One region of the Ferdinandcohnia sp. Marseille-Q9671 genome, then DNA from elsewhere that is predicted to be linked to it. Evidence: riboswitches for the same ligand, from Rfam matches in the RefSeq annotation. Region 1 holds a riboswitch; each other region holds the start of a gene.
The links. A riboswitch is a leader RNA that binds a small molecule or an ion and turns the genes downstream of it on or off. The one in region 1 is predicted to bind S-adenosylmethionine.

Region 1 (8,059 bases):
AAGTTGGAAATTGCCGAGCGTTCCTATGACATCCTCGTGAATAAATATAAGATGAAGCCACAGGATCTCATTTTTGACCCATTGGTCTTCCCGGTTGGAACGGGGGATGAGCAATACATTGGCTCAGCAAAAGCAACCGTTGAAGGGATTCGGTTGATAAAAGAAAGATTCCCTGAGGTCCAAGCCATTCTTGGCGTGAGTAATGTATCCTTTGGGCTACCACCAGTCGGGCGTGAAGTCCTGAACTCCGTCTTTCTCTACCACTGTACACAGGCGGGCCTTGATTACGCGATTGTGAATACCGAGAAACTAGAGCGGTTTGCCTCAATTTCAAAAGAAGAGATTCAATTGGCGGAGGATCTTTTATTTAGAACAACCGATGAGGCATTAGCGGTATTTACCGACTTTTATCGGGATAAGAAGAAAGAGGATAAGGGTGCCGTACTCAATATGAGTCTTGCGGAACGGTTAGCATACTATGTTGTCGAAGGTACCAAGGAAGGATTAATTCCAGACCTTGAGCAGGCACTAGCAAAATATCCTGCCCCACTTGAAATTATCAATGGACCCTTAATGGATGGGATGAAGGAAGTTGGCCGGTTATTTAATGATAACCAGCTAATTGTCGCTGAAGTTCTCCAAAGTGCCGAGGTAATGAAAGCATCTGTTGCGTATTTAGAGCCATTTATGGAAAAAGGGGACGTCTCCGCTTCTAAAGGGAAGATTGTTCTCGCCACGGTGAAGGGCGATGTCCATGATATCGGAAAAAATCTCGTTGATATCATTCTTAGCAATAACGGCTATGATGTGCTTGATTTGGGAATCAAGGTGGCGCCAGCTGAATTGATAAAAGTAATCCGTGAAGAAAAGCCGGATATCGTTGGCCTCTCAGGTCTTTTGGTAAAATCAGCCCAGCAAATGGTCCTAACGGCACAGGATATGAAAGCCGCGGGAATTTCCTTGCCCATTTTAGTAGGCGGTGCTGCGCTTTCTCGTAAATTCACGGATTCGAAAATTTCCAAGGAGTATGATGGACTTGTTCTCTATGCGAAAGATGCGATGTCAGGGCTGTCCCTTGCAAATTCCTTACATTCCACTGAGGAGCGGGAACGACTTTTTGCGATAAAAGAAGAAAAATTAGCGGCCAAACCTGTCACGATTGACCTACCAAGACGGACGACGACATCATTAGCGGTAAAGCCGCGTGTATCAACAGATGTGCCGGTCTTTGTTCCTCAGGATACAAAACGACATGTGTTGCGCTCATATTCGATCTCACATATCGAGCCGTATATAAATATGCAAATGCTGCTCGGCCATCATCTTGGTGTGAAAGGTAAAATTAAGAACTTACTTGAGCAGAAGGATGAGAAAGCGGTAAAGGTAAAAGAAACGGTGGATCGCCTTCTGCTCGATGCAAAAAACAATCAGTGGATTACACCAGCTGCTGTTTATCAATTCTTTCCGGCCCAATCAGATGGCGAAAAAATCTATATTTATGATCCTGACAACGTGGAGAAAGTCATTGAAACATTTGAATTTCCACGTCAAGATTCAGAACCCTTTCTTTGTTTACCTGATTACTTAAAATCGGTCGACAGCGGGGTGATGGATTACGTCGGATTCTTTACTGTTACAGCAGGCCGCGGCATCCGTGAGATAGCCGATCAGTTGAAGCAGGAAGGACGTTTTCTGGAATGTCACGCCCTACAGTCATTAGCACTTGAAAGCGCAGAAGGCTTTGCTGAATTAATTCACCGGCAAATGCGCGACCGTTGGGGCTTCCCAGACCCTGTAGATTTTACCATGCAGGAACGCTTTGCGGCTCGCTACCCAGGACAGCGCTACTCGTTCGGCTACCCAGCCTGCCCTGAACTAGAGGACCAAAAGAAATTATTCGGCCTCATCCACCCAGAAGAAATCGGCGTCCACCTAACCGACGGTTACATGATGGAACCAGAAGCATCCGTCTCAGCCATGGTATTCGCCCACCCAGAAGCCAGATACTTCAACGTGATGAGATAGGGACCACGGGGACTCTGTATACTTAATATATAAAGTAACCCTTCTCTTAATAGAGAAGGGTTTTAGTTTTTGCATGCCCAGTAAGCCGTTGAAGTTCAACCCGAGTAAGTACCAATCCGCTCGGTAGCTGACAGGCAACACGTGAAGGCGTATTCGATCTATTATTTTGTTAAACTTCCTGTCTCAGCTTGAATACTAGCTACTCGGAGTGCCTGTTCAATATCTGAAAGTAAATCATCAACATGCTCGAGTCCTACTGAAAATCGTAATAATCCGTCGGAAATTCCTCGTTTCTCTCTTTCCTTTCTAGGCATTGCTGCATGAGACATTTGCGCTGGGTATGAAAGAATCGATTCAACAGCCCCGAGGCTGACAGCAAAAACAGGCAATTGAATTTGTTCGACAAATGCTTTCACTGTTAATTTATCGGGTAATCGGAACGAAAGAACAGCCCCGAAGCCTTTTGATTGTTTTTTGTGTATATCATACCCTGGATGAGAAGGTAAGCCTGGATAAAAAACATCTTCAACTAATGGGTGATCCTTAAGATAATTTGCAATTATATGTGCAGATTCTGATGATTGTTTTAACCTAGCACCTAATGTTTTAATTCCTTGGATTAAATGATATGAATCCTGTGCACCTAAAATAGCCCCAAACGAATTTTGAATAAAGGCTAATTTTTCACCAAGTTCTTCCGTTTTTGTTACAGCTAATCCAGCGATAATATCACTATGTCCTGATAAAAACTTTGTTGCGCTATGTAACACAATGTCTACGCCTAACTCAATTGGATTTTGATAAAGTGGTGTCATAAAGGTGTTATCGAGAAAAGTTAAGCAATGATTTTGCTTGGCAATTTTTACAACCCCTTCAATATCTGTTATGTTCAAACAAGGATTTGATGGAGTTTCCATGTAAATAACTTTTGTATTTGGTCGGACAGCCCTACATACCTCTTCTAAATTTGTCATATTTACAAAGGTATGATCAATCATGTATTTATTTAATACTTCAGTAACAAAACGATAAGTTCCACCATACACATCTTCGGAAATAACAACATGGTCACCTGAAGTAAGTAACATAAACGCAGAAGAAATGGCTGCCATGCCAGATGCAAATGCGAGACCTCTTGAACCACCCTCTAATTCGGCAATTGCCTGTTCTAGGGCCTGTCTAGTCGGATTTCCCGACCTACTATAATCAAATGGACCGAATTTATCAAAGCTTTCTTGATGAAAGGTCGATGATAAATAAATAGGAGTGTTTACCGCACCTGTTTTTTGCTCAACGCCTAATGAGGAATGAATAAACTTTGTTTCTAATTTAGTTTTGTAGGTGCTCATAAAACATTAACCTCCTGAACTAATATAGAAAATACATGTTTTAAATCCGTAATTAAGTCTTCCGCCTCTTCAATACCAACAGAAAATCGTAATAAGGTATCAGAAATTCCACGACGTTTTCGTTCCTCTTCTGGAATATCTGCATGTGTCTGTGTCGTAGGGTATGTGATAAAACTTTCAACACCACCCAGACTTTCCGCAAAGGTAATCAATTGTAAATTTTCTAAAAAGGGGCTAATCCATTTGCTTTCCTTTAACCGAAATGAAAGCATGCCACCTTTCCCTGGGTATAGAACGTCGGTAACCAGAGGTTCATCACGTAAATACTCAACGATTTTCTTTGCATTTTCATCATGTTTTTTCATTCGTAAAGAAAGTGTTTTTATCCCCCTTATTAAGAGCCAAGAATCAAAAGGAGAAAGGACAGCACCAGTTGCGTTATGAAGGGTAGATAACCTCTCGCAAATAGTGTCTCCTTTGGCCACGACAATACCTGCTAATACGTCATTATGGCCCCCTATATATTTAGTAGCGCTATGAATTATAATATCTGCCCCTAATTCGAGTGGTCTTTGAAAAATAGGTGTTAAAAAGGTGTTATCAACAATAAGTAATAAGTTGAAGTCTTGTGCAAGCTGTGCGTACACCTTAATATCAATTTCTTGCATTAGTGGGTTAGAGGGAGTTTCAATGAAAATGGCCTTTGTTTTCTGTGTTATTAACTTCTCTGTCTCGTTAATATCTTTAAAAGGTGAATAGGTTGTTTGAATATCATAAGTATTTGAATAATATTCTAGTAAACGGAATGTGCCACCATAGACATCTTCAGGAACAATTAGTTCATCCCCAGAACGAAATAGAGAAAGGACTAATTGAATGGCAGCCATTCCAGAACTGCATGCGTATCCGCGGTCACCTGACTCTAAATTCGCGATTCCATCTTCCAATATTGTACGGGTTGGATTTTTCGTACGCGTATAGTCGTATCCAGTCGACTGACCAAGGCCATCATGCTGATATGCAGTTGATAAATAAATGGGAGGGTTAACTGCCCCTGTTGTCTTATCACTCTTATTACCTAATTGTACTAATCTTGTTTCCAAACTTCTGTTTGTCATGTTATTCATCCTTCTCTCTAAAAAAATAAAAAAATGAGGACCTTCTGTAAGAAGAAGGTCCCTAGTTAATATTGAGAATCCTCTTATCTTCAAGGTAGTTGTAACCTATTGGAATTAGCACCGGACCTAACCAGGTTGGTTGCTGAGACATCATTGGGCCAAATCCCTCCGTCTCTCTTGATAAGAATGAAATATGAAATTTTCGAAAAAAACAATTTTTTTTAACTTTAGTACATATAGAAAAAAAATACAATAGAAATTCCCAAAAAAATTATAAAACTTTATTGGTACAAAACATAAATAACTGTATAATAAAGGTTATATATAAAAACCGATAGGATTAGTATGTTATATGTTTCGCAATAAGAATAAAGACAAGGGTGATGATTGTATTATGAGATTTCAAGATGTAAATAGAATGGAGGAACGGCTCCAATTAATGGAGGAATTGTCCCAACGTTTTTTATCAAAGGCAGCAAAGATTGATGAAGAAATGAGTTTTCCGTTTGAAAATATTTCTGAGCTCAAAAGCTCTGGATATACCTCATTAACCTTACCAAAAGAATATGGTGGGGAAGGAATCTCTCTTTATGACTTTGTTCATTTTCAAGAGTATATTGCAAGAGGCGATGGATCAACGGCTTTATCAATAGGTTGGCACATGGGAATCGTTAAAGATCTTGGAGAAAAAAAGCCGTGGAAAGAATCAATGCTACAGATGGTATTTAGGGATGTTAAGGATGGGGCACTAATAAATAATTGTGCATCAGAGCGACAAACCGGGAGTCCCACTCGTGGAGGGAAGCCTACAACAACTGCTGTGAAAGAAGGTGGCAGGTGGGTAATTAACGGCGTAAAAACCTTCTCAACTATGTCTCCAATACTCGATTATTTTAACGTGACAGCGACGATTCCAGAAAGTGATGAAGTGGGTTTTTTCTTAATCCCTAAATCTAGTGCAGGATTAGAAATAGAAGAAACCTGGGATAGTATCGCCATGCGAGGGACAGGAAGTCATGATTTAGTATTAAATAACGTCAAAGTGGATGAAGAATATCTAGTCCAATTGGCTGAACCTGGTCAAAGGAGCGCATCCGGATGGTTACTTCATATTCCAGCTTGCTACCTGGGCATAGCACAAGCTGCCCAATCCTATGCGATTAATTTCGCAAAAGACTATTCTCCAAATAGTATTAAAGGTTCCATTTTTGACTTACCAAATGTGCAACAAAAGATAGGGGAAATGGAATTAGAATTAATGAGAGCAAGACATTTTCTACATTCGGTCGCAAAACAGTGGGACGAATCAAGTGAAGAACAACGAAATAAGTTAACACCTGAATTAGGTGCAGTAAAACTTGCTGTTACAAATGCGGCGATAGTAGTTGTAGACTTAGCTATGAGAGTAGTAGGTGCTCGGAGCTTATCACAAAAAAATCCACTGCAAAGATATTATCGTGATGTCCGCGCCGGTCTTCACAATCCTCCGATGGATGACATGACAATCATGTTACTCGCTAAAAGTGCAGGTAAATAACAAAACACAAGGCGTCTTGGCCAAGACATTGATTTATAAAAAAACTACCAATCTCTAAAATGATTGGTAGTTTTTTGAATTTTTAGATATAGTACGTATAGTCTTCTGGAAGTACTCTTTTTAAGAACTTTCGTGTTCTTTCTTCTTTTGGATGCTTAAAAAATTCATTCGGTGTTCCTTCTTCAACTACGACACCATCATCCATAAAGAGCACTCTGTTTGCCACATCCTTTGCAAACGACATTTCATGTGTAACAACCAACATTGTTGTTCCTTCTTTGGCAATATTCTTCATAACAGTTAACACTTCACCAACTAGTTCCGGGTCAAGAGCGGAGGTAGGCTCGTCAAACAAAATGATGTCAGGATTTAAAGCAACTGCTCTTGCAATACCAACACGTTGTTGCTGTCCACCTGATAGTTCACTAGGATAAGCATCGTATTTTTCTGACAGCCCTACTTTATCTAACGCTTTCCTACCAATCTCATATGCCTTTTCTTTTGGTACCTTTCTTACGACAATTAGCCCTTCTGTAACATTTTCAATTGCTGTTTTATTATTAAACAGATTATAATTTTGAAATACAAAAGCTATCTTCTGTCTGATTTCATGAATTTGTTTTCTTGAAGCTGTTTTAAGGTTCAATTCAGTTTTACCGAAAACTGCATGTCCCTGATCTGCCTTTTCTAGAAAGTTGATACAACGAAGTAAAGTTGTTTTACCAGAACCACTTGGCCCAAGGATAACCACGACATCTCCTTTGTCTATTTTTAAATCTACGCCTCTTAAAATTTCATTTTTACCGAATGATTTATGGATATTCTTTATTTCTAACATGTTTTTCGCCTCCTGCTTTTATCTCAGGCACTTGCAACTTTGAATTTTGTTAAACGTTTTTCATATCGTTTGAATGCATACTCTACTAAACTACAAATAATCAAATATATGAGGAAAATGTCAATATAAGCTTCAACATAATTGTAGCCTACATTGGCTGCCACTTGTGCTCTTAACGTTATCTCTTGCAATGACATTGCATAGCCCAAAGAGGTCGCTTTAATAAGATTGACTGTTGCCGTACAAATATTCGGTAATGCTACAACTAACGTTTGTGGAATAATGATTCTTCTAAATGCTTGTGTATTAGTTAATCCAACTGACTGAGCAGCTTCCAGTTGCCCCTTACTAACTGTACTGATAGCAGATCGAAACACTTCAATAAGAATTGCTGTCGTATTTAAGGAAAAGACAATGAAAGCGTACCAAATTGGATTGACGTCATAAACATTTGATTCAATCCCCAATTTAGTAAACAATGAATTGAGTAAAATAGGGACACTGTTGTAGATTATAAATATTTGAACGATAATCGGTGTCCCTCTTACAAATGAAACATAAACTTGTGCAAAACGATGTAAAATGGGGATCCGGTTAATCCTTGTTAAGGCCAATAAAAAACCCAATGGTAGCGCAATTAGTAGGGAAATAATTGTAATAAGTAGTGCTGTTGGAACCCCTGATAATGCTACAAAAAAAGTATCCACTAAAAATTTATAGTCAAGCCCATCTGACACGGGTCTCACCACCTTATGTAGTTTTGATCACTTGTTTTCCTTTACTAAACAGTCTTTCAAGCTTTAAGAAGAATTGTTCAATGGCAATGGAAAGGACCCAATAAATAATCGATAATCCGATATAAATCTCCAATGCATGCGCATTTATATTGCTTGCGATAATAAGGTTTGCTTTTCCCATAATATCGATTAATCCAATTGTATAGGCTAGAGCTCCTTCTTTTAGTAATTCAAGTAAGCTATTGCCGAAGTTTGGTAAGGCAACTACAAATGCCTGTGGTAAAATTATTCTCCATAAAGCCTGCGTATTAGATAGCCCAACACTTACTGCAGCTTCATATTGTCCTTTGTCAATTGATTCATACGCCGACCTAATTACTTCAGACATTAAAGCTCCAAACTGAAGTGTAAAAGTGATTACGACAAATATTGCAGTATTAAGGTCATTTAAGTTG
Region 2 (8,059 bases), 110 kb from region 1:
CTGTTGGTACAGATGAAGTAGAAGACGTTCCATTTGCAACTTTAATTGCTTGTTCCAAATCCTCTAAAATATCATCAATGTTCTCAATTCCAACTGATAAACGAACTAAATCCTCAGTTACACCGGAGGCTTTTAAATCCTCGGAACTTAGCTGTTGGTGTGTAGTGCTAGCTGGGTGAATAATGAGACTTTTCGCATCCCCTACATTGGCAACATGTGACCAAAGCTCAACATTATTGATTAGCTTCTCACCAGCTTCTCTTCCACCTTTTATTCCGAATACAATTACCGAACCTGCACCATTTGGCAGGTATTTATCTGCTAGTTGTTTGTTCGGATGGTCCTCTTCACCTGGATACAATACCCATTCAACTCCAGGATGTTCTTTAAGATATGAAACAACTTTTTTCGTATTGGCGATATGCTCTTTCATACGAACGTGTAAAGTTTCAAGACCCAGATTGAATTGGAATGCGTTATACGGGCTTAGAGAAGGACCTAAATCACGAAGGAGTTGTACTCTTGCTTTAATGATATATGCTACAGGTCCTAAAGCATCTGCAAACACTAAGTCATGATAGCTTGGATCAGGTGTTGTAAACCCAGGGAATTTTGGAGAATTCCAATCAAATTTTCCACCATCAACAATAATACCACCCATCGTTGTTCCATTCCCTAACAACCATTTTGTAGCAGAATGAACAACAATATCTGCTCCATGCTCAATTGGTCTGCATAGATATGGAGTTGCAAATGTATTATCAACGATTAAAGGAATTCCTGCTTCATGAGCAATGTTTGCAACAGCTTCAATATCGAGTATGTCTAAGCTTGGATTTCCGATTGTTTCTGCAAAAACAGCCTTTGTATTAGGCGTAATAGCTTGACGGAAATTCTCAGGATTTGATGGATCTACGAATGTTGTTTTAATCCCATATTTCGGAAGTGTAGTTGCGAATAGGTTATACGTTCCACCATAAAGTGTTGCCGCTGATACGATATGATCACCTGCACCAGCAATATTAAGGATAGACGTCGTAATGGCTGCCATTCCACTTGAAACGGCTAATGCCCCAACTCCACCCTCTAACTGAGCTACTCTTTCTTCAAAAACAGTTGTGGTTGGGTTGTGAATACGTGTATAAATATAGCCATTTTCCTTTAAGCCAAACAGATTTGCGGCATGTTCCGTATTGTTGAATTTATATGCATTTGACTGATAAATCGGTACTGCTCTAGCACCTGTTACTGGATCTGCTTCAAGACCTCCGTGAATCGCAATCGTTTCTGGTCTGTAATTCTTTTGTTTTTCACTCATGTTTGAATCTCTCCTTTATATGTTTGTTATACGGGGATTGAGAGCTATTCTAGGTATGTCTCCCGCTAATATAGAAAACTTGACTCTATGTAAGTAACAAGTTTTGCACACATAATAAAAACCCTCTTCTTGATAAGAAGAGGGTGTATAATCGTTTCTCTTCTTATCTTTCAGACAAATTGTCTGTTGGATTTAGCACCGTGTAATAAACCGGTTGCCGGGCTTCATAGGGCCATTCCCTCCGCCACTCTTGATAAGACTTTCGATATGAAATTTTAATAGTTTAAATGGTTAATATAATAAAATGTTAAACCTTTTTCAATTACAAGTCAACAATAGTTTTCAAAAAAAATAATAAATTCTAAATTTGACATTAATTAGCATCATTTTATTGTTTCGACATGTTTGAATAATAATTCTGCGATTGTTGCACATCTCTGTTCCATTTCCCGAGAAATATGTCAGATTGCCCCGGTCATAAATTGAAGAACTATGAGGTTTTTAAAACCTTATTCTCTTCTTTTTGAAAAGACTTATCTCTAAATACTAGTAAGAAATAAAGTGACCCGATTAAATACAAGACAGAAGTTATTGTAAACACATATGCATAACCCCAGTATGCACCATTTAGCATCACGATGGTTGTTGATACTGGCCCCATTAAGGCCCATCCCAATGAAAAAACCATCTGATTTACCGAGTTGGCAAGTCCCTTCATGGAATCATCTACTCTCCCCATAACAAGTGATGCTTGAATAGGATTACCTGCATTCATAAGTGCCTGTCTAAACAGAAAACCTATTGCTGCTATGTATAGATTTTCTGTATAACCTGTAAGTAAAAGAAATGGGAGTGATGAAAGTTGTAAATACACAACTGCCCGTACCTCTCCTACCCTTCGAACAATTGCGGGTCCGATTATCATTGCGATAGCAGTTGCAGCTTGCCCTAAAGATAAAATGATTCCAATTATTGTGTTACTAGCTAGGAATCGATCTGCAAAATAGAGATTTAAGTATGGAATAACAAGTCCAGAACCAAAGCCAATAATCATTTGAGCCAACGCAAACATAGCAATTAACTTTAATTGTGATTTATTTGTCCTAAGCTTTTGTCTAAAAGGCACAGCCACCTTCGTTTTTGGTTTTTCTCTTTTCAACTCATACATTTTAAAGATTGGCAGAATCCCGACTAGATATATAATTGCTGCGATTACTAACGTAATTCGTACGCTCCAAAGCCCGCTTAAGTGAAAAACAAATTGAAAGGTGTCTGACAAAACACCTCCTGCAATGTTGCCGACAACTTGTGCCACCATCATAATTGCAGAATGAAAACTAAAAAGATGTACCCTCTGGTTAGGTGTTGAGTTTTCAGCTAACCAAGGAATACCAGAGACCTGTATAAACGCAGTGGATAAACCGGTTAAAAAGGCTGTTGCAACAAGTATTTGCTCCACCTCTAAAATACTCCTAGCAAAAAAGGCAAATGTTGAAACAGCAAGGCCAATGATCATAATTTTCTTTCTACCAAATCTATCGCTCATTAGACCTGCTGGCACCAGAATAATAGCAGATGCTAGAGCAGTCATTGCAATTATCGTCCCATTTGTTTGCTCAGAGTAACCTAGTTCTCTTACGTAGAAGTTATACATGATAGTAAACATTCCCATGCCTAACTGAGTGAATATAGTTGCTAAGATAAATAGTTTAATATTTTGGTTGTATGTTTTATATTGAGTTTTCCAATCATTGATTATGCTCATCTGTACTCCCCGCAAAAATTCTTCTACATTATGTATAAATACCAAGTGTATCCTAAAGTTTCGTATCCCTAAATATCATAACGTTTTTTAAGGAAATTGCAATAATCAAATATACTATTTGGTAGAATTTTTGTACATGTCAACTAGGCTTAGGATTACTACTACAGCTTGTAGAGCATGCACTCGCTTTTTGCTCACAGTCATGTACCTCACAATAGTCTTGCGGTGCATGCTTTGGATCACTTCTCTCAAGCTTTTGACATCTCTTCTATTTTGCAGTACACATTCCGATTCTTTCACTTTAAGCTTGTACGTTTGCAATCCTAGCAAATAAGCAGTAAATAAAAAAACACCGTCAAATACTGACGATGCTTCAGAGTGTAGACAAAGTCAGTACTGACTTTGTCTACACGATTTTTCACAGTATATCTAAAAAGAAATTACTTTCCCCAGACTGTCTTGAAAACGGTTGTCAGACAAGGCGCGCAGTCGATCGAAGACGCGAATAGAAGTTACCTTCATGAGCGGACGAGAGAGGCAAGCAACGCTGTATGCGAGCGTTTGTCAACAGTCTGAAACACCGTCAAATACTGACGATGTTTACGGTTTTGCTATTATTTCTAACAAATATGGGACTGAGTGAAAGGCATAATACTTCTCTAATACTTCTCCGTCCTTTATGTGCAACAAACATGGGACACTTTCAATTTGCCAATCAATCGCCTTACTCGGTAAATAATTGAGGTCACTTTTTCCAATCTCAACGTGTGGGAGCAACTCATCAACAACGGTGATCATTTTGGATGCAACCTGGCAAGTTCCACACATTGGAGTATACAGATACAACCAGAACCCACATGGATTTGTTAGTCGAGCATCAATTTCATTTTCGTTCCATTCTTTCATATATAAATACAACCTTTACTTTCTTGATTGCTTATTATTGTAACATGATTTCATCAAATTCGCCTCGACGTTTATGGAACCAGATTTTATAGGTCCACACGAGGTTGGTCATAAGACGTTGCCACATGATGTGGTGTTCTTAGTCAGTCTTTGGTCCTTGGCCGAAAAACTTCCTCTAAAATATCTAAGGCATTGCCGGAGATTTCCTTTATTCAGTCCGGGCAATCATCATTAACACGGAGTATTGCAGCAATGGGTTTATAATAAGAACTCCGCATGAACATCTATATTTGCAGAAAGCAAGACGGTTGCGATATGTTGTTCTGGAGCTGTTGCCACCTCTCGATATGTTTTATCTATAAACAAATGTTGAGCCTCTGGGAATTCTCGTTTGAATTGTTTTCTAAGTTTTTCCCCTGCGTTGTCTGCATCCACTAATATATAAACATCTTTATTGAATAAATGTTCAATTAACTCATCTAACCTGGATATACTAATGGTTCCGTTTGTACATATTATTTCAATTGGTTCGTTAATAACTGTTTGAACCTTTTTTTTATCTGACTTCCCCTCAACAATGATTACCTTTTCTGTATCATCAATAGCCACCATTCATCACCTTTTCGATTGTACATTCTTGCTACCTATATCTATTGCGGAATAAATTTTATATTCGTTGTGTACAACTGCTTTTCCTTCATTTTATAGCGAAGATTCTAAATTGGTGAATTAATTGCGCAGCATATGGAAAAAAAAGACAGTGGATATCCACTGCCTTTAGCACCAACCATTCTCGTCGTCACAGTCAACGTATTTCATATCTGGGTTAGTAGGTACATCAGCATAAGTAAAAATCTTATTGGCTTCTTGCTCATACCCTTGCTTTAATTCGTATTGTGCACCTTGGGTTGTAAAACGAATTTTACCAATTGGTTCTTTTTCAACAAATAAATTCATTTCTTCATTTCCAATTTTGCCTACAACCCGGTCTGTTACATCTATTCGAGTATGTTTCAATACCATAATAAACACCCTTCCAATCGGTATTTAGTAATAGAATATCCATATTGTCATACTTCATTCAGCAAAGAGCAATCAGCTCAGACAGCAAAAAAAAGAACCAATTATAGGTGTTTTCCTATAATGGTTCTCAGGAGTTCTATGGGCTTTCGTGTCTATGCGCCCGATTTATTTGAGCAAGTTTCACTAATACCCTGCAAAAAATTGTGGATTCCACCGGAGTCCTTTCCTTAATACACACAGGAGTTAAGACTCCAACTGTTTTAGGGTAATTAGTCTTCTTTTATCATTTCTTCGTATTGTTCAGCAGTCATTAAATTTTCAACGTCACTAGCATTTGATGGTTCAATTACGATCATCCAAGCTTTTTCGTATGGAGATTCGTTTACAAATTCTGGGCTATCATCGAGATCCTCATTAATCTCAACAACCTTACCACTAATTGGTGCATAAAGTTCAGAAACAGTTTTAACAGATTCAACACTTCCGAATGGCTCGTCCGCTTTAATTTCGTCACCAACCTCTGGTAATTCTACAAATACGATATCACCTAGTTCAGATTGTGCGAAATCCGTAATTCCAATACGTACTTTTTCCCCTTCAACCTTAACCCATTCATGTTCTTCTGAATAACGTAAGTCTTTAGGTGTGCTCATTGTTTATACCCTCCAGTAGTCAATTTATCTTGTTATCATTTTGTTTTAAAAAACAAAACTAATTATGTAAAAGTCCTTTTAAAAGGTCTTTCATCCTACTTTGGTTATTTCCATGTTTCTCCGAATACAGTTTCATTAAATCCTACTGTAACTTTTTGCCCATCTGTAGTGAGTGGGCGCTTGATAAGCATCCCGTCTGAGGATAATAGCTCAAGTAATTCATCTTCAGAAGCAGTACTAACCTTATCCTTTAATCCTAGTTCCCGATACTTTTGACCACTAGTATTGAAGAACTTCTTTAATTCCAATCCACTGTTCTTGTACATTTCTCTCAAGATTTCTTTGGAAGGCGGATTTTCAACAATATGAATTTCTTCAAAAGTAATTTGATTTTCTTCCAACCATTTTTTCGCTTTGCGACAGGTTCCGCATTTTGGATACCAATAAAATGTTAGTGCCAATTTATTTCACCACCTATAAACCAATACACCTTAGCGTAATTGTTCAGATCATAACTATTCTATTTACTATATTTTATCATATTAAAAATTGAATTAAAACGATAAGTAGCTATCAATGATTTAATTCGACCTAACTCCTGTTTATCCTGCCAACAATTTAGAAAGGCAAAAAAAGCCCCTTATTATGATAAGGAGCTTAAAATTTAATGCTTTGTGTTTCTGATGCCATACTACTGAATGTTAAACAGTGTATTTTTCTGCTTCGATAAGTGTTGCTGCAACTTCACGTTTTTTCGCAATTACATTAATAGGAGTGTGACGAGTTAACTTACGTAGAGCTGAAGTCATCATACGCAATACATCGCCTTCCTCAGTTGCAACAAGTGTTTCTTTTGCATGTGCTTCAATTTCATTGAATGCTTCTTGAACAAACACTTGAGTGTAAAGTAGCTTTTGTTTATTCTTATCTTCGCCAGACTTATTAATTGCCTTTTCTGTACGAAGAACAACTGATTCCATTGCATAGATATTAGCTGCAATATCTGCAATATTTGCTAAAATTTCTTGTTCTTTCTCAAGCTTTGGTCCGAACTTTTGTGCTGCTAGACCCGCAATCATTAAACCAATTTTCTTTGCATTGCGAACAAGAAATTTCTCTTGCTCAAGAACACCATCCGCAACTTCTTCAGGCATTAGCATCATTAATTCTTCTTGAAGCTGTTGTGCTTTTTGAAGTAATGGTAGTTCTCCTTTAAGTGCTTTACGAAGGAAAGTACCTGGTACTAATAAACGATTGATTTCGTTTGTTCCTTCAAAAATACGGTTGATACGTGAATCACGATATGCTCTTTCAATTTCATACTCCTGCATAAACCCATAACCACCATGGATTTGAACACCTTCATCAACTACATAATCTAATACTTCTGTGTTGAAGAATTTATTGATTGAACATTCAATAGCATATTCGGCAATTGATTTCGCTACTTCCTTACCATTGTTCACTTCTTCTTCCGTTAACTGACCCATACGGTCTTCAAAATAACCTACCGTACGATACACACTTGACTCGGCTGCATATATCTTTGTTGCCATTGTCGCTAATTTTTCTTGAATCAACGCAAACTTTGAAATAGGAGTTTTAAATTGTTGTCGTTGGTTCGCATATTTTACTGCCAGTTCAAACGCACTCTTTGATCCACCAACTGCACCTACACCAAGCTTGTAACGGCCAATATTTAAGATGTTAAACGCAATAACATGACCTCTTCCAACTTCACCAAGTAGGTTCTCAACTGGTACCTCCGCATCTTCAAGAATCAATGTACGTGTTGAAGAACTTTTAATACCCATTTTCTTTTCTTCTGCCCCAGTTGAAACTCCAGGATAATCTCTTTCAACAATGAATGCAGAGAATTTATCGCCATCAATTTTTGCATATACTACAAATACATCTGCAAAGCCTGCATTTGTAATCCATTGTTTTTCGCCATTTAAAATATAATGTGTACCTTCTGCATTTAATTTTGCTGTCGTTTTTGCACCAAGCGCATCTGAACCTGATCCTGGCTCTGTTAGCGCGTAAGCTGCAAGAAGCTCACCTGTTGCTAATTTAGGAAGGTATTTTTGCTTTTGCTCTTCGTTCCCAAACAATACGATTGGAAGGGAACCAATTCCAACGTGTGCACCATGAGAAATTGAGAATCCTCCTGCTCTTGCCATCTTTTCTGCTATTAATGCAGAACTTACTTTATCTAAACCGAGTCCACCATATTCTTCTGGTACGTCTACCCCTAATAATCCAAGCTCTCCTGCACTTTTAAGTAACTTTACAGAACGATCAAATTCATGATTTTCAAGATGTTCCACTTGTGGAAGTACTTCCTTTTCAACATAATCCTCTGTCGTCTTTGCAATCATTATATGTTCATCT
Region 3 (8,059 bases), on a different contig from region 1:
TCAATAGGAAAGGTGGCATTTATTATTGAAAAGGTTTAGAGCATGTAGCACAATCTTGTTAGCAATTGTTTTAACATTGAGTACTTTTAGTGGGGCTGCCAGTGCAAATAAGCAACCCTCAGTTACTGGTCCTGAAGTACCTGTAAACCTACAAATTCCAAATCTTGCTTTCGATGAGGACAGTATTACCCTTGTATGGGAAAAACCAGAGAATTACAGTGATATCGTTGATTTCAATGTGTACATGAATGGTAAGAAAATTGGAAGCGCTTTAAAAGATAATAGCGGTCCAGCAAAAGACTATATTGATAATTTCTATGAAAATATAGACAAAGATAACTTCCATACAAAGATTCTTATTCATAATTTTATGGTTAGTGATCTTAAACCTAATAAATCGTATGAATTCTATGTAACGTCGGTCACTGCAGATGGTGTTGAATCATTACCTTCCAACAAAATTACGGGAAAAACAACTAAAGTTCCCGAAGTCTTCAACATTACAGATTTTGGGGCGACACCAGACGATGAAACAAAGGATACCGTGGCCATTCAAGCAGCAATCGATGCTGCCACACCAGGTTCAAAAATAGTCATTCCAACTGGAAAATTTATATCTGGAGAGCTATGGCTTAAATCAGAAATAACCTTACAAGTGGATGGATATCTACTCGGCTCGCCGGATGCAGAAGACTATAGTATGAACTTTTGGCTATATGACTACTCTACGGATGAGCGTTCTTATTCACTCATTAATGCTCATACCTACGATTATGGAAGTTTAAAGAATATCCGTATAGTAGGAAATGGAATCATTGATGGAAACGGATGGAAATATGATAAAGCTCATCCAACTACTGACGAGCTAGGAAACGAGTTACCTCGATATGTGGCAGGTAATAACTCTAGAGTTACCGGAAATGTGAAGGTTGAAAATGGGAAAATGAGTCCTTTAGATCTCGGATCCGATAATACTTACGGAATATTAGCAGCGACCCAATCCTATGCTGCACAAGAAGCCGGCATGGATATGAAATCTGCTTATGCCACACGTTCAAATTTAATTACAGTACGTGGGGTCGATGGAATGTATTATGAAGGAATTACCCAACTCAACCCTGCCAATCATGGAATCGTTAACCTTCATAGTAAAAATATTGTTGTGAATGGTACGATTTCAAAAACATACGATGGAAATAATGCAGACGGATATGAGTTTGGAGATTCACAAAACATTATGGTTTTCAATAACTTTGTTGATACTGGCGATGATGCGATTAACTTTGCATCAGGTATGGGTCAGGCAGCAGCAGGAAAAGAACCAACAGGAAATGCCTGGATTTTTAATAATTATATTCGTGAAGGTCATGGTGGCGTTGTAACAGGTAGTCATACCGGAGGATGGATCCAGGACTTTCTAGTAGAAGACAATATCATGTACAAGACGGACGTTGGTTTGCGTAGTAAAACAAACACACCAATGGGTGGAGGAGCAAAGAATATTATTTTCAGAAATAATGCATTGGAAGGGATTGATGGTGATGGCCCATTCGTCTTCACTTCATCTTATACAGATGCGAATGCGTCCATCCTCTATGAACCGTCACAGAAAATTTCTCAATTTAGAGATATGGAGATTGTCGATACAACTGTCCGCAACCAAGGGGGCAGTAAGAAACAATCAATTCTTGTAAACGGTAACAATGATGAAGGAGAGGTCTATCACGAAAATATCACCTTCAAAAATGTGAAGTTCGATAATGTCTATTCTGTAAATATGAATTACGCAAAAGATTTCAAGTTTATTAATGTATCATTTACTAACGTAAAAGATAATGGTGGGAACCCGTGGAGAATAAAAAACTCTACTGGACTAGTTTTTGAAGATACTACAGCGGCTCCTGACGATGCTACTCAACAACCACAATGGAATCAAGACTCAGCTATTGAAGCCCAGTCTTCATCGGATGGAAAAAGTGTAACATTATCTTGGAACGAAGCAACAGATAATAAAGGAGTTACCGGTTATACCATCTATCAAAATGGAGAAAAAATTGGGGATGAGTATACAACAACGAATGGTACTAGTTTTACTGTAAAAGGCTTGACTCCAGCAAAAGAGTACACATTTAAAGTTGAAGCAGTTGATGCAATCGGAAATCGTACTACTAACGGCCCTGAAATTACACTTACAACTGATGGGGTAGTCGATCAAACGGCACCAACTCTACCAAATAATACCCAAATCAAGGAATCTACTACTAAGATACCTGCTAGTGATACTTTCAGTGGTAAAGAGGTAAATGTTGTTTATACAGGATTTACTTGGACATCAATTACGTGGGCAGCTGCAAGTGATGACACTGGAATCGCAGGTTACAATGTTTATACAAATGGAGAAAAGCATGGATTTGCAACATCCAACAAATATACTTTAACCAATCTTGAACCAGGTACAAAATATAATATTGAAGTAGAAGCTGTAGATCTTGCAGGGAATACAACACCTTATAATAGTTCACTAGAATTTGAAACAGCTATTCCATATGCGATTGGAGCTCCGTCTTTTGATGGTGGATTAGAAGCAACAATTGGAAAAGATGGTACTAGCGTTTCCCTTTCTTGGAATAAAGCAACAGCAAAAAATCAAGAGGTTATTGGATATCGGGTGTATGTGAATGGGCAACCAATTAAACCTGATGGTGCTACTTTTACACCAATAAACGGGGAAATGACAACACCTGAAACAAGTTATACAGTAACTGGCCTAAAACAAGGGAAAAAATATACGTTTAAAGTGGAAGCTGTTGGACATGGGATCAAATTTTCTAAAAGAGAAAGATTAGCCGATGTCATTCCAAATGGTTTAGTAAAAGTCTCAGGATATCGATGGAGTGGGTTTGGTCATAGTCTAAATGTCCACCTAATTCCTGGTAAAGCTGAAGGTAAGAGTAACTAATTCAGGTTTCTAATATACCTACATGTAAATGTGAAGATGGCATTAACAAATTGTAATGCCGTCTTCACATAAGTTTACGATTCAAACAAATCTAACAAAGGTGTGATATTGTGAATTTTAAAAAATCAATAATTTGGTCATTGATCTTATTTTTAGTTGCTTCATCATTGTTTTTAGGTGAAGGTAGAATAACAGAGGCTGCGGTAATTGACTCTATACCAAATACCACAAGAGAATTTAAAGACTATGACAATAGTTTTCTATCAGTTACTGGTTATGCATCGTTAGGAGTTAATGACAGAAGTAAATACATTGATACCTCCTTTTATCGTCAGGTAAAAACAGAAAGAGAATTTTTGCAGGCTATTTTGGATGCTAAAAGTGGAAGTGTGAAAGTAATCGAGGTAGCGAAAGATTTGAACTTTGGGTGGTCCAACCTAAATTTAAGTAAAGAAGAAGCAGCTAAATATCGATTTATCACAAAATATCGTGATCCAATGAACGGATTTACAAATCCAAACTTGGCTTCCTCCGGTGTCTCACAAATGAATATTGATGGTATTGATGGCCTAACTATTTTTTCAAAGAAAGGCAAAACAATTAGGTCTGTAGAGTTAAAATTAGCTAGATCTACAAATGATATTATCTTTAGAAATCTGAAGTTTGATGGCATGTGGCAATGGGATGATACTGGAAAACATAAGGAAGTAGGCTGGTCATTTATTAAAGTAAATGGTGCGAATAATGTATGGATCGACCATTGTAAATTTACCATTGCTTCAGATGGATTAATTGACACAGAGAACGGTGGTTCTAACATTACCATTTCATGGTCTCAATTTGGTTTACCTGCAAGTGAAAATCCAGCACAAGATAGTGATATTTATCAATCCATTCAGTTTATGGAGGAAAAATATGCTGCAAATGAACTGAATTCTGATAGTGTGTACAATAATATGCGTAATGGCGGTGCGACAAAAGAACAGATAATGGCTTATGCAGCCTATCACAGTAAGGTGCACTTAACTGGTTCCGGAGATAAAGACTATACGAACTATGTGAGTGGTAGTGGAGTAGATTATAAAGATGGAAATCAGAGAATCAGATTAACACTAGCCTATAACACGTATACCAATGTTGGTCAGCGAGTACCGATGATACGACAAGGAACGGGCCATGCATACAATTTGTACCTAGACAATTCTACACATCAAGATGTGTTGGAGAATGTAAGTGCAATTGCGGAATATGGCACAGACAAACTTTCACGTGCGTTAAATGCGAGGAACGGGGCATCAATCGCAGCAGATACGTCCGTATTTAAAGACATTAACGAGCCAATCACAGGTGCAGAAATTCAAGGTTTAGATATATCTAACATGAACCAACAATGGGCTGAGTTATTCCATGATGCGTATAACAGAAATTTAATTGTAAATTCCAAAATCACCAATCAATATGGAACATATACAGGAAGCAGTTGGGACAATAATGGGGAAAATCTATTTACAAAAGGATTTACTTGGCATGACAAATCAACAATAGGAAATTGGGCATGGTCTTCTCATATTGTGGGAAGTGAAAATATGAGTAAAATGAATCCACCAACTGAACCTTTTACGTTTGAATATAAGTATAATGAAGAACTACCTTATACCTATACTGTTCTTCCTTTAGATAGTGTTGTAGCAACACTTACAAAGCATGCAGGGGCAAACAAAGTGAATATGAGTCCAATAGGTTGGTTAAAAACAACTTATTAATTAGTAATGTTTGATTTATAATTGCGGGTTAGGGAAAACAGTAAAGTGAAAGTATAAAATAATAAGAGTTTTTAAAAAACTTGTTGACAAGTAAATGCTTTCGATGTAACTTAGTAACTACAATTAAATAACAGATGAATTCTTATCTAGAGAGGTGGAGGGACTGGCCCTTTGAAGCCTCGGCAACAGACTTTGAAGTACTGTGCCAAATCCTGCAAGCCGTGAGCTTGAAAGATGAGAAGAGATGAATAAATTTACATTAAAACTCTCTTCTTTTGTGAAGAGAGTTTTATTTTTGCCAAATTTCAAGTAATCATTGGTCAACCAAGGTACTGAAGGGAGATGGAAAATGAAATACAATGTTTCGTTTGAAAAAGGAAGACTCTCCAAAAGTGGAAAATAGAAAATAAAATACTATGCCGATTAGACAACTAAAGGCATCTTTATCCAAACGCTTCTTTTGAGGTTGTTGGAATAAAGATGCCTTTTTCTGTCTTTTTAGAAGAAATTATGAAACCAACCAAGATCAGAGGAGGATAACAAGTTGATTAAGTTTGAGGAAGTAAGCAAAGTTTTTAGTTTCGGCGGGAAGGAGGTTCATGCGGTACGTAATGTTTCATTAACGATTTCAAAAGGAGAAATCTTTGGGGTAGTAGGATTTAGTGGAGCTGGGAAAAGTACATTGCTCCGACTCGTAAATTTACTAGAACGTCCAACATCGGGAAGGATATCGATCAACGACGTAGATATATCTAGTATTTCTCAAGCAAATCTCCGGAATTTGCGGAGAAAAATCGGGATGATTTTTCAATCTTTTAACCTCTTTAACTCTCGTACTGTTTATGGAAATATCGCTTATCCTTTAAAGCTTGCCAAAATGCCAAAAGAGCAAATTGACAAACGAGTAAAAGAATTACTTCAATTTGTTGGATTACAAGATAAGGCAGATCAATACCCAGAGCAGCTCTCAGGTGGACAAAAGCAAAGAGTCGGTATTGCAAGAGCATTAGCGACATCACCAGACGTTCTTATTTGTGATGAAGCCACTTCTGCGCTGGATCCCGAGACAACCGGAGAAATCCTTCACCTATTACGGAAGGTGAATGAAGAGTATAACATTACAATATTGCTTATAACTCACGAGATGCATGTAATCCGTAGCATTTGTCATCGAATGGCCGTGATGGAAAATGGTTCGGTAATTGAAGAAGGAAATGTTTATGATATATTTTCGAATCCACAATCAAAAACGACGAAAAACTTTATTAGTTCTGTACTAAACGATAAGCTTTCTAGCAAACTTCTAGAAAAATTACGAACTAGTCATTCTGCAAATTTGTATCGAGTGATTTTTACTGGGGCAGCTTCGAGTGAGCCAATCCTATCACGAGTTACAAGAAAGCATGGGATTGATTTTAACATTATCTATGGAAGTATTAACGAATTACAGGATCAATTATTTGGTAGTTTGATTGTTGAGTTTCAGGGTGCTAGTCACCTCATTCAGCAAGTCATTACTGAGCTCAAAGAAATTGTGGAAGTAAGGGAGGTGATTAACCATGAGAGTTGATTGGACTACATTTTGGCCACGTATTGTCGAAGCAACTGGAGAAACAATTTTGATGGTCATTTTCACGTTAATTTTCTCAAGCATTATCGGGATCGCAATGGGCGTACTCTTTTTTGTCACACGTAAAGGAAACATATTGGAAAATAAATATATCTTTTTCTTACTTAACCTATTAGTAAACATTGTTCGTCCAATCCCTTTTATTATTTTACTAGTTGCGCTTAGTCCCTTAACTCGAGCAGTAATGGGAACTACCATTGGAACGGCAGCAGCAATTTTTCCTATGACGATCGCTGCATGTTTTGCGGTCGCCAGGATCGTAGAGAGTAATCTTGTCTCGGTAGAACCAGGAATTATTGAAGCCGCACAGGCTATGGGTGCAAGTCCATTACGGATCATATTTGGCGTACTTATCCCTGAAGCGTTGGGTCCCCTTATTCTAGGTCTCACCTTTGTAACGGTTGGGCTTGTTGATTTCTCAGCAATGGCTGGAACAGTTGGCGGCGGCGGATTGGGTGACTTAGCCATGACATATGGCTATCAACGATTTGATACATCAGTCATGATTGTAACAGTTGTAATCTTAATCCTACTTGTTCAAATTGCACAGTTTTCTGGAAACTTTTTATCTAGATTCTTTTTACGAAGATAATTAAAAAAGGAGAGATACAAATGAAAAAGCGGTTGATTATTTTCTTATTCATGGTGTTTTTTGTTTCATTACTTACAGGCTGCACTAACAGTACATCCGGAAAAAACCAAGAGGTAGTAAAGATTGGTGTGACAGGTGCTGATGGACCTTACTGGAAGCTTATCGAAGAAAAAGCAAAGAAAAAAGGGATCACAATTGAGTTGGTTGAGTTTTCCGACTACATACAACCAAATAATGCGTTAGCAAATGGAGAAATTGATATGAATTCGTTCCAGCATCTTGCTTTTCTAGGTCCGGCTAACGTAGAGAATGGGTATACGATTGTTCCGATAGCATCTACGACAATTAACCCAACAGGGATTTATTCTCAGAAATATGATGATTTATCAGACATACCAGACGGGTCACAAATTGCCATTTCAAACGACCCTGCAAACCTTGGAAGAGGCCTTCTTTTATTAGAAACTGCAGGACTAATTGAGCTAAAAGAGGGTGTTGGTATATACGGTACATTAGATGATATTGCGAAAAATCCAAAAAACTTAGAAATTGTTCCAGTTGTTTCGCAACAAACTGCACAGGCACTTCAGGATGTTGCCGCATCACTAATCAATAATGGGATTGCTGGTCAGGCTGGTCTGAATTTTAAGGATTCGTTATTATACGACGATCCAGAAAGTGAAGAAGCAAGACCCTATGTAAATGTATTTGCCGTTCGCGAAGAGGATAAAGACAATGAAACACTCAAAACGATTGCCAAACTATATCAAGAAGCTGACGTGAAAGAGGCCGTCATAGAAGATACAAAAGGAGGAAGTATTGTCGTAGATATCCCCGCGGAAGATCTTCAAACGACTTTAACACAGTTAGAAGATTTCATAAAGAATCGCCAATAAAAAGGGAACATGAAAGATTTATAGGTTTAATAATCTAGTAAAGGAAGTGGTAATTTTGGTAAAACAAATACGACTAAATGCATTTGATATGACCAGTGCTATGCACAATTCACACGGGCTTTGGAAGCATCCAAAAAGTGAACGACATACCAGGTACAAGGATTTGGACTATTGGATAGATTTAGCAAAATTATTAGAACGAGGAAAGTTTGATGCCGT
Region 4 (8,059 bases), on a different contig from region 1:
CGTTAGAGTACCGCCTCTTATTGATTTTTGCCAATCATATAGGACAAGTCCTTACACGAACACAATTGCTTGATCGGATATGGGATGTAGCAGGTGATTTTGTGAACGATAATACACTTACAGTCTACATAAAAAGATTACGAGAAAAGCTTGAGAATGAACCACAAAGCCCAAGAATTATAAAGACAGTTCGCGGTATGGGCTATAAGGTTGGTGACTAATTTGATACGTAACCGAGAAATACAACTTTTTTTAACTATGTTACTTGGAATATCTCTCGTTGCAATTTTGGTAGCTTTTTTCTTGTTTTCACTACAAGTTTCAATATTTGTTTTTCTAATTAGTACTTTATTAATTATGTGTAGTTTACTTTTTACTAGATGGAGATATCAAGAAATTGAAAAGCTTTCTGGCTATCTGCGCAAGATCTCAAGTGGAGATTACAGCCTAGATGTAAGAGATAACTATGAGGGAGAACTCAGCATTTTAAAGAGTGATATCTATAAGGTGACATTAAAATTATCTGAGCATAGCGCACTTCTTCAGGAGGATAAGGTAAAGTTAACAAATGCTATTTCAGACATCTCCCATCAACTAAAAACACCACTTACATCCATGATGGTAATGGCCGATTTATTAAGGGATGCGAAGTTAGAGGATTCAAAGCGGGCCGAATTTACAAATAACATTCGGGTTCAACTAGAACGGATTGAATGGCTTGTATCTTCATTATTAAAGCTTTCAAAAATTGACGCAGGTACTGTACTCTTTAAAAAGGACAAAATCTATGTAGCCGAATTGATTGAGCGGGCGATACAGCCTGTGCTTGTTCCAATGGACATTAAAGAACAGAATGTAAAGATTAGCGGAGAAAAAGAAGTCTCTTTTCTTGGTGATTTTAACTGGACGGCAGAGGCATTGCTTAATATCTTAAAAAACTGTGTGGAGCATACACAGCATGGTGGAACAATCTCGATTACGTTCTCAGAGAATGCACTTTTTACCGAGTTTATCATTTCTGATAATGGCAAGGGAATTGGGAAAGAAGATTTGCCGTATATTTTTAAACGCTTTTATAAAGGGAAAAATGCAGGCGAGGATAGTGTTGGTATTGGTCTAGCAATGGCCTACAGCATTATTAAAAATCAACAGGGCGACATCGAAGTGAAGAGCGAAATTGGGACAGGCACTACATTTATGATTAAGTTTTATAAATAAACTGGGTCAAAGGGACAGGTTCGCTGTCCCAGGTGGGACAAGGAACCTGTCCCCGTGTCCCACTTAAAGTGAATAAATTGTCACTTTGGAGTCACTTAATAGTCATTTTAGGCAGATATACTGAGTGTAACATCGAAATTATGGAGGTTATGAAATGAATATATTACAAATTGAAAATCTGTCTAAGGTGTACGGAAAAGGTGAAACGGCTGTTAAGGCACTTGATAATGTGTCATTTTCAGTGAAAAAGGGAGAATTTGTTGCGATCATTGGGCCATCTGGTTCAGGGAAATCGACGTTATTGCATTTACTTGGAGGGGTAGATCGTCCATCAAGTGGTAAGGTTCTTATCGACAATACGGATATCTATGACCTTAACGAAACACAATTGGCGATATTTAGAAGAAGACAAATTGGGCTTATCTATCAGTTTTATAACTTAATTCCTATTTTGACAGTAGAAGAAAACATCACACTTCCCATGTTACTAGATGAACATAAGGTTGATCCTAAGCAGTTTGCTGATGTTGTTAGAATTCTTGGCTTAGAAAACCGTTTGACTCATTTGCCAAACCAGCTTTCAGGTGGGCAGCAGCAACGGGTATCTATCGGACGTGCACTTATTAGTAATCCAGCCATTATGCTAGCGGATGAACCGACTGGTAACTTGGATAGCAAAAATAGTAGCGAAATCATTGAGTTATTAAAAATGTTTAATAAAACCTTTAATCAAACCTTACTAGTGATTACACATGATGATCGAATTGCTCTTCAGGCAGATCGAGTCATTTCAATTGAGGACGGAAAGATCGCTAAGGACGAGGTGATTCGTCCATGAACATCATCAATAAATTAACAATTCGGCACCTTAAGGAGAACAAACGAAGAACGCTTGTAACGATTATTGGTGTCATCATCTCAGTTGCAATGATAACAGCCGTTGCAACACTTGGGGTATCGTTTTTGAACCTACTCATTCGAGAAGAAATTGCATCGAATGGGGAATGGCATGTTAAGTACAATAATGTAAACACGGAACAAATAGAAGCTATTGATAAAGATAGTCAAACAAAAGAAGTAATACTCGCCAATGATCTTGGATATTCACCACTAGAGGGGTCTGAAAATAATGGAAAGCCCTATATGTTCCTTAAGGAATATAATACAGCTGGTTTCCAAAACTTTCCTATCGAGTTAAAAGAGGGACGACTACCTTTTTCGAGTAATGAAGTTGTCATTTCAGAAGAAATTGGAAGTAACGCCAAAGTAATATATAACATCGGTGATCAACTGACAGTTGAGATTGGTGAAAGATGGGCAGAGGGAGAAGAAGCACCCCTTGGTCAGAACTTTCCTCTGAATACAGACGAAAATGGAAATGTAGCCGAAGAATTTAAACCCCATACTACTCAGACATTTACTATAGTAGGGACGGTTAAACGTCCGACTTGGGAACCGACATGGTCGCCGGGTTATACAGTTATTAAATATGTAGATGAAAAAGAACTTGGTGCAAATGAAACTGTAGACGCAGTAGTCGTATTAAAAAAAGTAAAGAGCTCTTTATATAAACATTCAGAAACACTCGCAGAGAAAAACGGAATTGAATCCATTTCCTATAACAAAGAATTATTAAGGTACTATGGTGTAACTGATAACGATAGCCTACGCATGACATTATTTTCTCTAGCAGGGATTATCATGGCAGTAATTATCATTGGCTCGGTTGCGTTAATATACAATGCTTTTGCAATCAGCGTATCAGAGCGAGCTAGACACTTAGGGATGTTATCAAGTGTAGGGGCAACAAAAAAACAAAAGCGTAACTCTGTCTTTTTTGAAGGAGCTGTAATAGGTGCAATCAGTATTCCGATTGGAATCATTTCAGGTATAGTGGGAATTGGGATAACCTTCTCATTCATTAATTCTTTTCTTGGTAAAGCGTTGAATGTTTCAGCAAAACTAGAGGTTATTATTACACCTGCTTCGTTATTTGTTGCGTGTGTAATCTCAATTGTAACCATCTTTATATCAACCTATGTACCTGCAAGAAGAGCCTCCAAGGTGTCTGCAATTGATGCTATTCGTCAAACACAGGATATTAAATTGTCAAGAAAAGCAGTAAAAACATCAAAGATGGTTCGCAAATTCTTTGGAATGGAAGCGGAGATTGGTTTAAAGAACTTAAAACGTAATAAAAAGAGATATCAAGCGACTGTTTTCTCCCTTGTGATTAGTATCGTACTATTTTTGACCGTTTCCTTTTTTACAGATAATCTTAAAAAGTCACTTGAATTATCCCAGGAAAACATTAGTTTTGATATTCAAGTGATTGGTGATAACATGGGCAAAGAAGATCTTCAACCACTTACCAAACTTAAGTATGTAACAGATTCCAGTATTGTTCAAACAGCGTATTTAAGCACTTGGATAGAAGTAGACCAACTTCCAAACGAATTGCTAAAACAAGCTAAAGCTGAACCAGCTTTGTTACAGGATGGTAAATTTAATTATTACGTAAGAATATATGGTTTAGATCAGACTAGTTTTAATGACTATGTCAAAAAAGTGGGCGCAGATATTGAAAAATTTGAGAATGTAGATACACCTGCTGCGATTGTAATCGATCATATCTCTTACCAGGATTATGAGTTAGGTAAATTTGTTGAAACGAAGTCAATTCATACAAATGTAGGGAATTCAATTGAGTTGAATTCAGTGGTTTACGAAGGTGAAGAAATAGAGGAACAATTTTTAAATAAAATTGAAATTGCAGCATTAACGAAAGAGCTGCCGATGGGTGTTACTACGAGTAGATTAGGTGGCTTAGATATAATTGTTTCAGAGGATGTATTAAATAAGATTGTCTCGAATAATGAGAGGGCAAAAAGTGAAGTTCAAACTGAGTTATACATGAATAGTTCAGACCCATTGGGAACACAGGAAGAATTAGATAAAGTGACGAACTCCTCAACACATGTATATAATGTCTATCAAAGAAAGCAGGAACAAGAACAGTTAGTCCTTTTAATGCAAGTCTTTACCTATGGATTTATCGCGTTGATTTCATTAATTTCAGTTGCGAATATCTTTAATACAATCTCAACAAGCATCACACTTCGAAAACGTGAATTTGCAATGCTGCGCTCAGTAGGAATGACTCCAAAAGGCTTTAACAAGATGATCAATTACGAAAGCATATTTTATGGTGTCAAATCATTACTATACGGACTTCCAATAAGCTTAGGTGTCATGTATTTGATCTACTTGTCACTCGGGCAGACGTTCGAGTATGGATTTACACTTCCATGGCTAAGTATCATATTCGTAGTCGTAATCATTTTCGTTATCGTGGGCTTAGCAATGCTCTATTCCATACAAAAAATAAAAAAAGAAAATATAATCGACGGATTAAAACAAGAAAGTATCTAGTCGGATTGCCTCCTTCCGGTGGGTCAGAGGGACAGGTTCCCTGTCCCAAAACTTATGCCTGAGCTTCATTGTAGTGAATGTACTGCAGTGGGGCTCAGGTATTTTTATTGTATAAATTCTTGAAATTTCCCATCCAAATGAATCAGGTATTGATATACCAGTTCTGATATAATAGGACATATTGCAAGCACGTGTATTGTGCATATAAACATACTACATCATACTACATACACTGGAGGGGCATATGAAATACATCAACAACTTTTTGTTAGACTATGATATGGATCCTACATTGGCTAGGTATCTTTCTGTTATAATCATGATTCTTTTTATTGCATTAATCTGTGTTCTAGCAAATTTTATTACTAAACAGGTTATCATCAGAATTATTAGTCGGATTGTAACAAAATCCAAATTTACGTGGGATGACATGCTGTTAGAGAGAAAGGTTTTTCGAAGGCTATCACATATTGTTCCTGCAATTATCATTCATCAGTTTGCTGGAACGTTTCCGAATTATGAAAACTTGATTGTAATGGGAGCAAATATTTATATAATTCTCGTGGGATTACTTGTTATCAACAGCTTACTAGATGCAGCTAACGATATTTATCAAACCTATGAAATATCGAAGACTAGACCTATAAAAGGGTACGTTCAAGTTGTGAAAATCATCATCATAACACTTGGGGTTATTCTGATTATCGCAAACCTTATGGGAGAGAGTCCGCTTATTCTCCTTAGTGGGATCGGAGCACTTTCCGCTGTTTTTATGTTAGTATTCAAAGATTCATTATTAGGACTTGTTGCAGGGATTCAGTTGACTTCGAATGATATGGTTCGGGTCGGCGACTGGATAGAAATGCCGAAATATGGGGCAGACGGAGACATTATAGATATCTCTTTAAATACAGTGAAGGTGCAAAATTTTGATAAAACGATTACGACAATCCCGAGTTATGCGATGATATCTGATTCATTTATCAATTGGAGAGGGATGCAAACCTCCGGAGGGCGAAGAATTAAACGATCCTTATTTATTGATAAAAATAGCATTACTTTTTGTTCGGACGAAATGATTGAGAAGTTTAAAAAGATCCATTATCTTTCAGATTATATTACCTATAGGGAAAATGAAATTGAAGAGTACAATAGTAAAAATGAAATTGACCGAAGCAATCCTGTAAATGGGAGAGCTCTTACGAATATAGGTGTATTTCGTGCGTATATTAGCAATTACCTTCAACATCACCACGGGATACATAAAGGTATGACCTTAATGGTTCGTCAGTTAGCACCTACAGAGCATGGACTCCCAATCGAAATTTATGCCTTCACAAATGATATAAGATGGGACGTGTATGAAACAATTCAAGCTGATATTTTTGATCATCTCTTTGCTGTAGCGCCAGAGTTTGGACTTCGCTTATTCCAGAATCCTTCTGGACATGATTTCAGGGCTCTAGTTGATGAATCAAAGGAAGATGGAAAGATTAGAGAGTATTAATATTATTTGAAAAGAGGCCCTTAAACTTGAGTATACAGTTTGAAGTGAGAAGAACTTAGATTCACTAAAATTGAGATTTGGAGAGATAAATGGGACAGTCACTTTTTTGCTTGGAGCAAATTTCCTGCACTTCCAAAAATTTTATTGACATACAAATTTTCGAAGCGTATAGTGAAGCTTATAACTTAATAATCGAAATTTTCTTATCCAGAGAGGTGGAGGGACTGGCCCATTGATACCTCGGCAGCGGACTTTTACTAGTACTGTGCCAATTCCAGTAGCTTTAAGCTAGAAGATAAGAAGAGCAGGTATCTTACTTTGTCAATTTAACCCCTCTTCTTATCTTTTAGAAGAGGGGTTTTTGTGTTGCAGGGACGTAAGAGACGGTCACCTTGTCTCGTGGGTCAGAGGGACAGGTTCCGTGACCCAAAAGTAGAAGTGGGACAAGGTACCTGTCCCCGTGACCCACCCGGTGAACCCCAAAAATGATACTAAGGAGAGATTCAATTGACAAAAACATTAGTTAAAGCACCATTTAGGGCAGATCACGTAGGAAGTTTATTACGACCTGAGAGAATACATATTGCTAGAAGGGATTTCCAAGTTGGTACGATTACGGCTGAGGAACTACATAATATCGAAACAGAGGAAATTACTAAAATAGTGGATAAGCAGATCGAGGTTGGCTTGCAAGCTGTTTCTGACGGAGAGTTTCGTCGTAGGTTTTGGCACACCGACTTTTTAGAGCACTTAAACGGGGTAGAAGGGTACGTACCAGATCACGGCTTTTCATTCAAAGGTGAGGAAACGGAAAGATATGATGTACGTGTAATCGGGAAGATATCATTTAACCCGGAGCATCCACATGTAAAAGATTTTATAGAATTTAAAGAAATTGTTGGAAATCGTGCTGTAGCTAAACAAACAATCCCTAGTCCAAATCAGTTGTTTAATGCAGGAATTCGCAATCTAGAAATCTATCCAGATATTGAAGACTATGCAAATGACATTATCAAGGCATACCGCAATGCAATTCAAGCCTTTTATGATGCAGGTTGTCGATACCTACAATTAGATGATGTATACATTGCAGGTCTCAATGCACCGGAAATTCCGTTTAATGATAGTGGATATTCTCGTGAAGAATTAATTGAGTTAGCATTGCGTGTAGCGAATGGTGTACTAGAGGATAAACCTGAAGACTTAATTGTGACTACCCATCTTTGCCGTGGAAATTACCGATCTACCTGGGCATTTGAAGGTAGTTATGCGAAAATAGCTCCAACTTTATTTGCAAAAGAAAAAGTAAATGGATTTTTCTTAGAATATGATGACGATCGTTCTGGGGATTTCAAACCATTGGAATACATTCCAAATGGTGGCCCACAAGTAGTGCTAGGTGTTTTTACATCAAAGCATGGTACTTTAGAAGATAAGGAAAACGTAATTGCTAGAGTGAAGGAAGCAACTCAATATGTGCCATTAGAGCAATTATGTATTAGTCCACAATGTGGATTTGCCTCTACACATCATGGAAATATATTAACTGAAGAAGAGCAATGGGCAAAATTAAAATATATTGTTGATATTTCTAAAGAGATTTGGGGTTAAGGTATATAGCGAACACCAGTAGTGGTGTTCGCATTTTATAGATTTTTTGTGGCATAAGAATAAAATACATATAATAGTATAGCTTAAAAACCAAGTATTCACATGCGAATATAAAATATAGAAAATTAATTTCAACTTATCTGTTAGTGGCCATTCTAGTCATTGTTGTTAAAACTACACCATCAGTAGGAAATATCCTTACTAGTAAGGCGCGCCGTGAGTAATTGAAAGAACATTAGATTAGAAGATAGACAGGAAAAGAAAAGTGTATTTGTTCATAGGGAGGTTTAA

Region 2: another riboswitch for S-adenosylmethionine. It lies ahead of ACWNMY_RS06690 (O-acetylhomoserine aminocarboxypropyltransferase/cysteine synthase family protein); the one in region 1 lies ahead of ACWNMY_RS06165 (methionine biosynthesis PLP-dependent protein).
Region 3: another riboswitch for S-adenosylmethionine. It lies ahead of ACWNMY_RS20770 (methionine ABC transporter ATP-binding protein); the one in region 1 lies ahead of ACWNMY_RS06165 (methionine biosynthesis PLP-dependent protein).
Region 4: another riboswitch for S-adenosylmethionine. It lies ahead of ACWNMY_RS15480 (5-methyltetrahydropteroyltriglutamate--homocysteine S-methyltransferase); the one in region 1 lies ahead of ACWNMY_RS06165 (methionine biosynthesis PLP-dependent protein).

Annotation. Positions count from the first base shown of each region.
Region 1 covers NZ_CDRJTA010000001.1:1,190,884-1,198,942, reverse strand. The annotation lists gene metH (methionine synthase) at 1-2,025, shown strand, start outside; gene metC (cystathionine beta-lyase) at 2,187-3,374, opposite strand; gene ACWNMY_RS06165 (methionine biosynthesis PLP-dependent protein) at 3,371-4,492, opposite strand; SAM riboswitch class I at 4,573-4,679, opposite strand; gene ACWNMY_RS06160 (acyl-CoA dehydrogenase family protein) at 4,887-6,029, shown strand; gene ACWNMY_RS06155 (amino acid ABC transporter ATP-binding protein) at 6,112-6,867, opposite strand; gene ACWNMY_RS06150 (amino acid ABC transporter permease) at 6,891-7,604, opposite strand; gene ACWNMY_RS06145 (amino acid ABC transporter permease) at 7,618-8,059, opposite strand, start outside.
Region 2 covers NZ_CDRJTA010000001.1:1,296,043-1,304,101, forward strand. The annotation lists gene ACWNMY_RS06690 (O-acetylhomoserine aminocarboxypropyltransferase/cysteine synthase family protein) at 1-1,318, opposite strand, end outside; SAM riboswitch class I at 1,479-1,578, opposite strand; gene ACWNMY_RS06695 (MFS transporter) at 1,809-3,083, opposite strand; gene ACWNMY_RS06700 (thioredoxin family protein) at 3,684-3,989, opposite strand; gene ACWNMY_RS06705 (toprim domain-containing protein) at 4,248-4,601, opposite strand; gene ACWNMY_RS06710 (YusG family protein) at 4,767-5,012, opposite strand; gene gcvH (glycine cleavage system protein GcvH) at 5,282-5,665, opposite strand; gene ACWNMY_RS06720 (arsenate reductase family protein) at 5,770-6,126, opposite strand; gene ACWNMY_RS06725 (acyl-CoA dehydrogenase family protein) at 6,367-8,059, opposite strand, start outside.
Region 3 covers NZ_CDRJTA010000004.1:1,118,308-1,126,366, reverse strand. The annotation lists gene ACWNMY_RS20780 (fibronectin type III domain-containing protein) at 26-2,959, shown strand; gene ACWNMY_RS20775 (hypothetical protein) at 3,070-4,722, shown strand; SAM riboswitch class I at 4,862-4,963, shown strand; gene ACWNMY_RS20770 (methionine ABC transporter ATP-binding protein) at 5,267-6,292, shown strand; gene ACWNMY_RS20765 (methionine ABC transporter permease) at 6,282-6,944, shown strand; gene ACWNMY_RS20760 (MetQ/NlpA family ABC transporter substrate-binding protein) at 6,965-7,840, shown strand; gene ACWNMY_RS20755 (LLM class flavin-dependent oxidoreductase) at 7,896-8,059, shown strand, end outside.
Region 4 covers NZ_CDRJTA010000004.1:22,900-30,958, forward strand. The annotation lists gene ACWNMY_RS15455 (response regulator transcription factor) at 1-221, shown strand, start outside; gene ACWNMY_RS15460 (sensor histidine kinase) at 223-1,218, shown strand; gene ACWNMY_RS15465 (ABC transporter ATP-binding protein) at 1,373-2,056, shown strand; gene ACWNMY_RS15470 (ABC transporter permease) at 2,053-4,650, shown strand; gene ACWNMY_RS15475 (mechanosensitive ion channel family protein) at 4,895-6,157, shown strand; SAM riboswitch class I at 6,358-6,459, shown strand; gene ACWNMY_RS15480 (5-methyltetrahydropteroyltriglutamate--homocysteine S-methyltransferase) at 6,665-7,768, shown strand.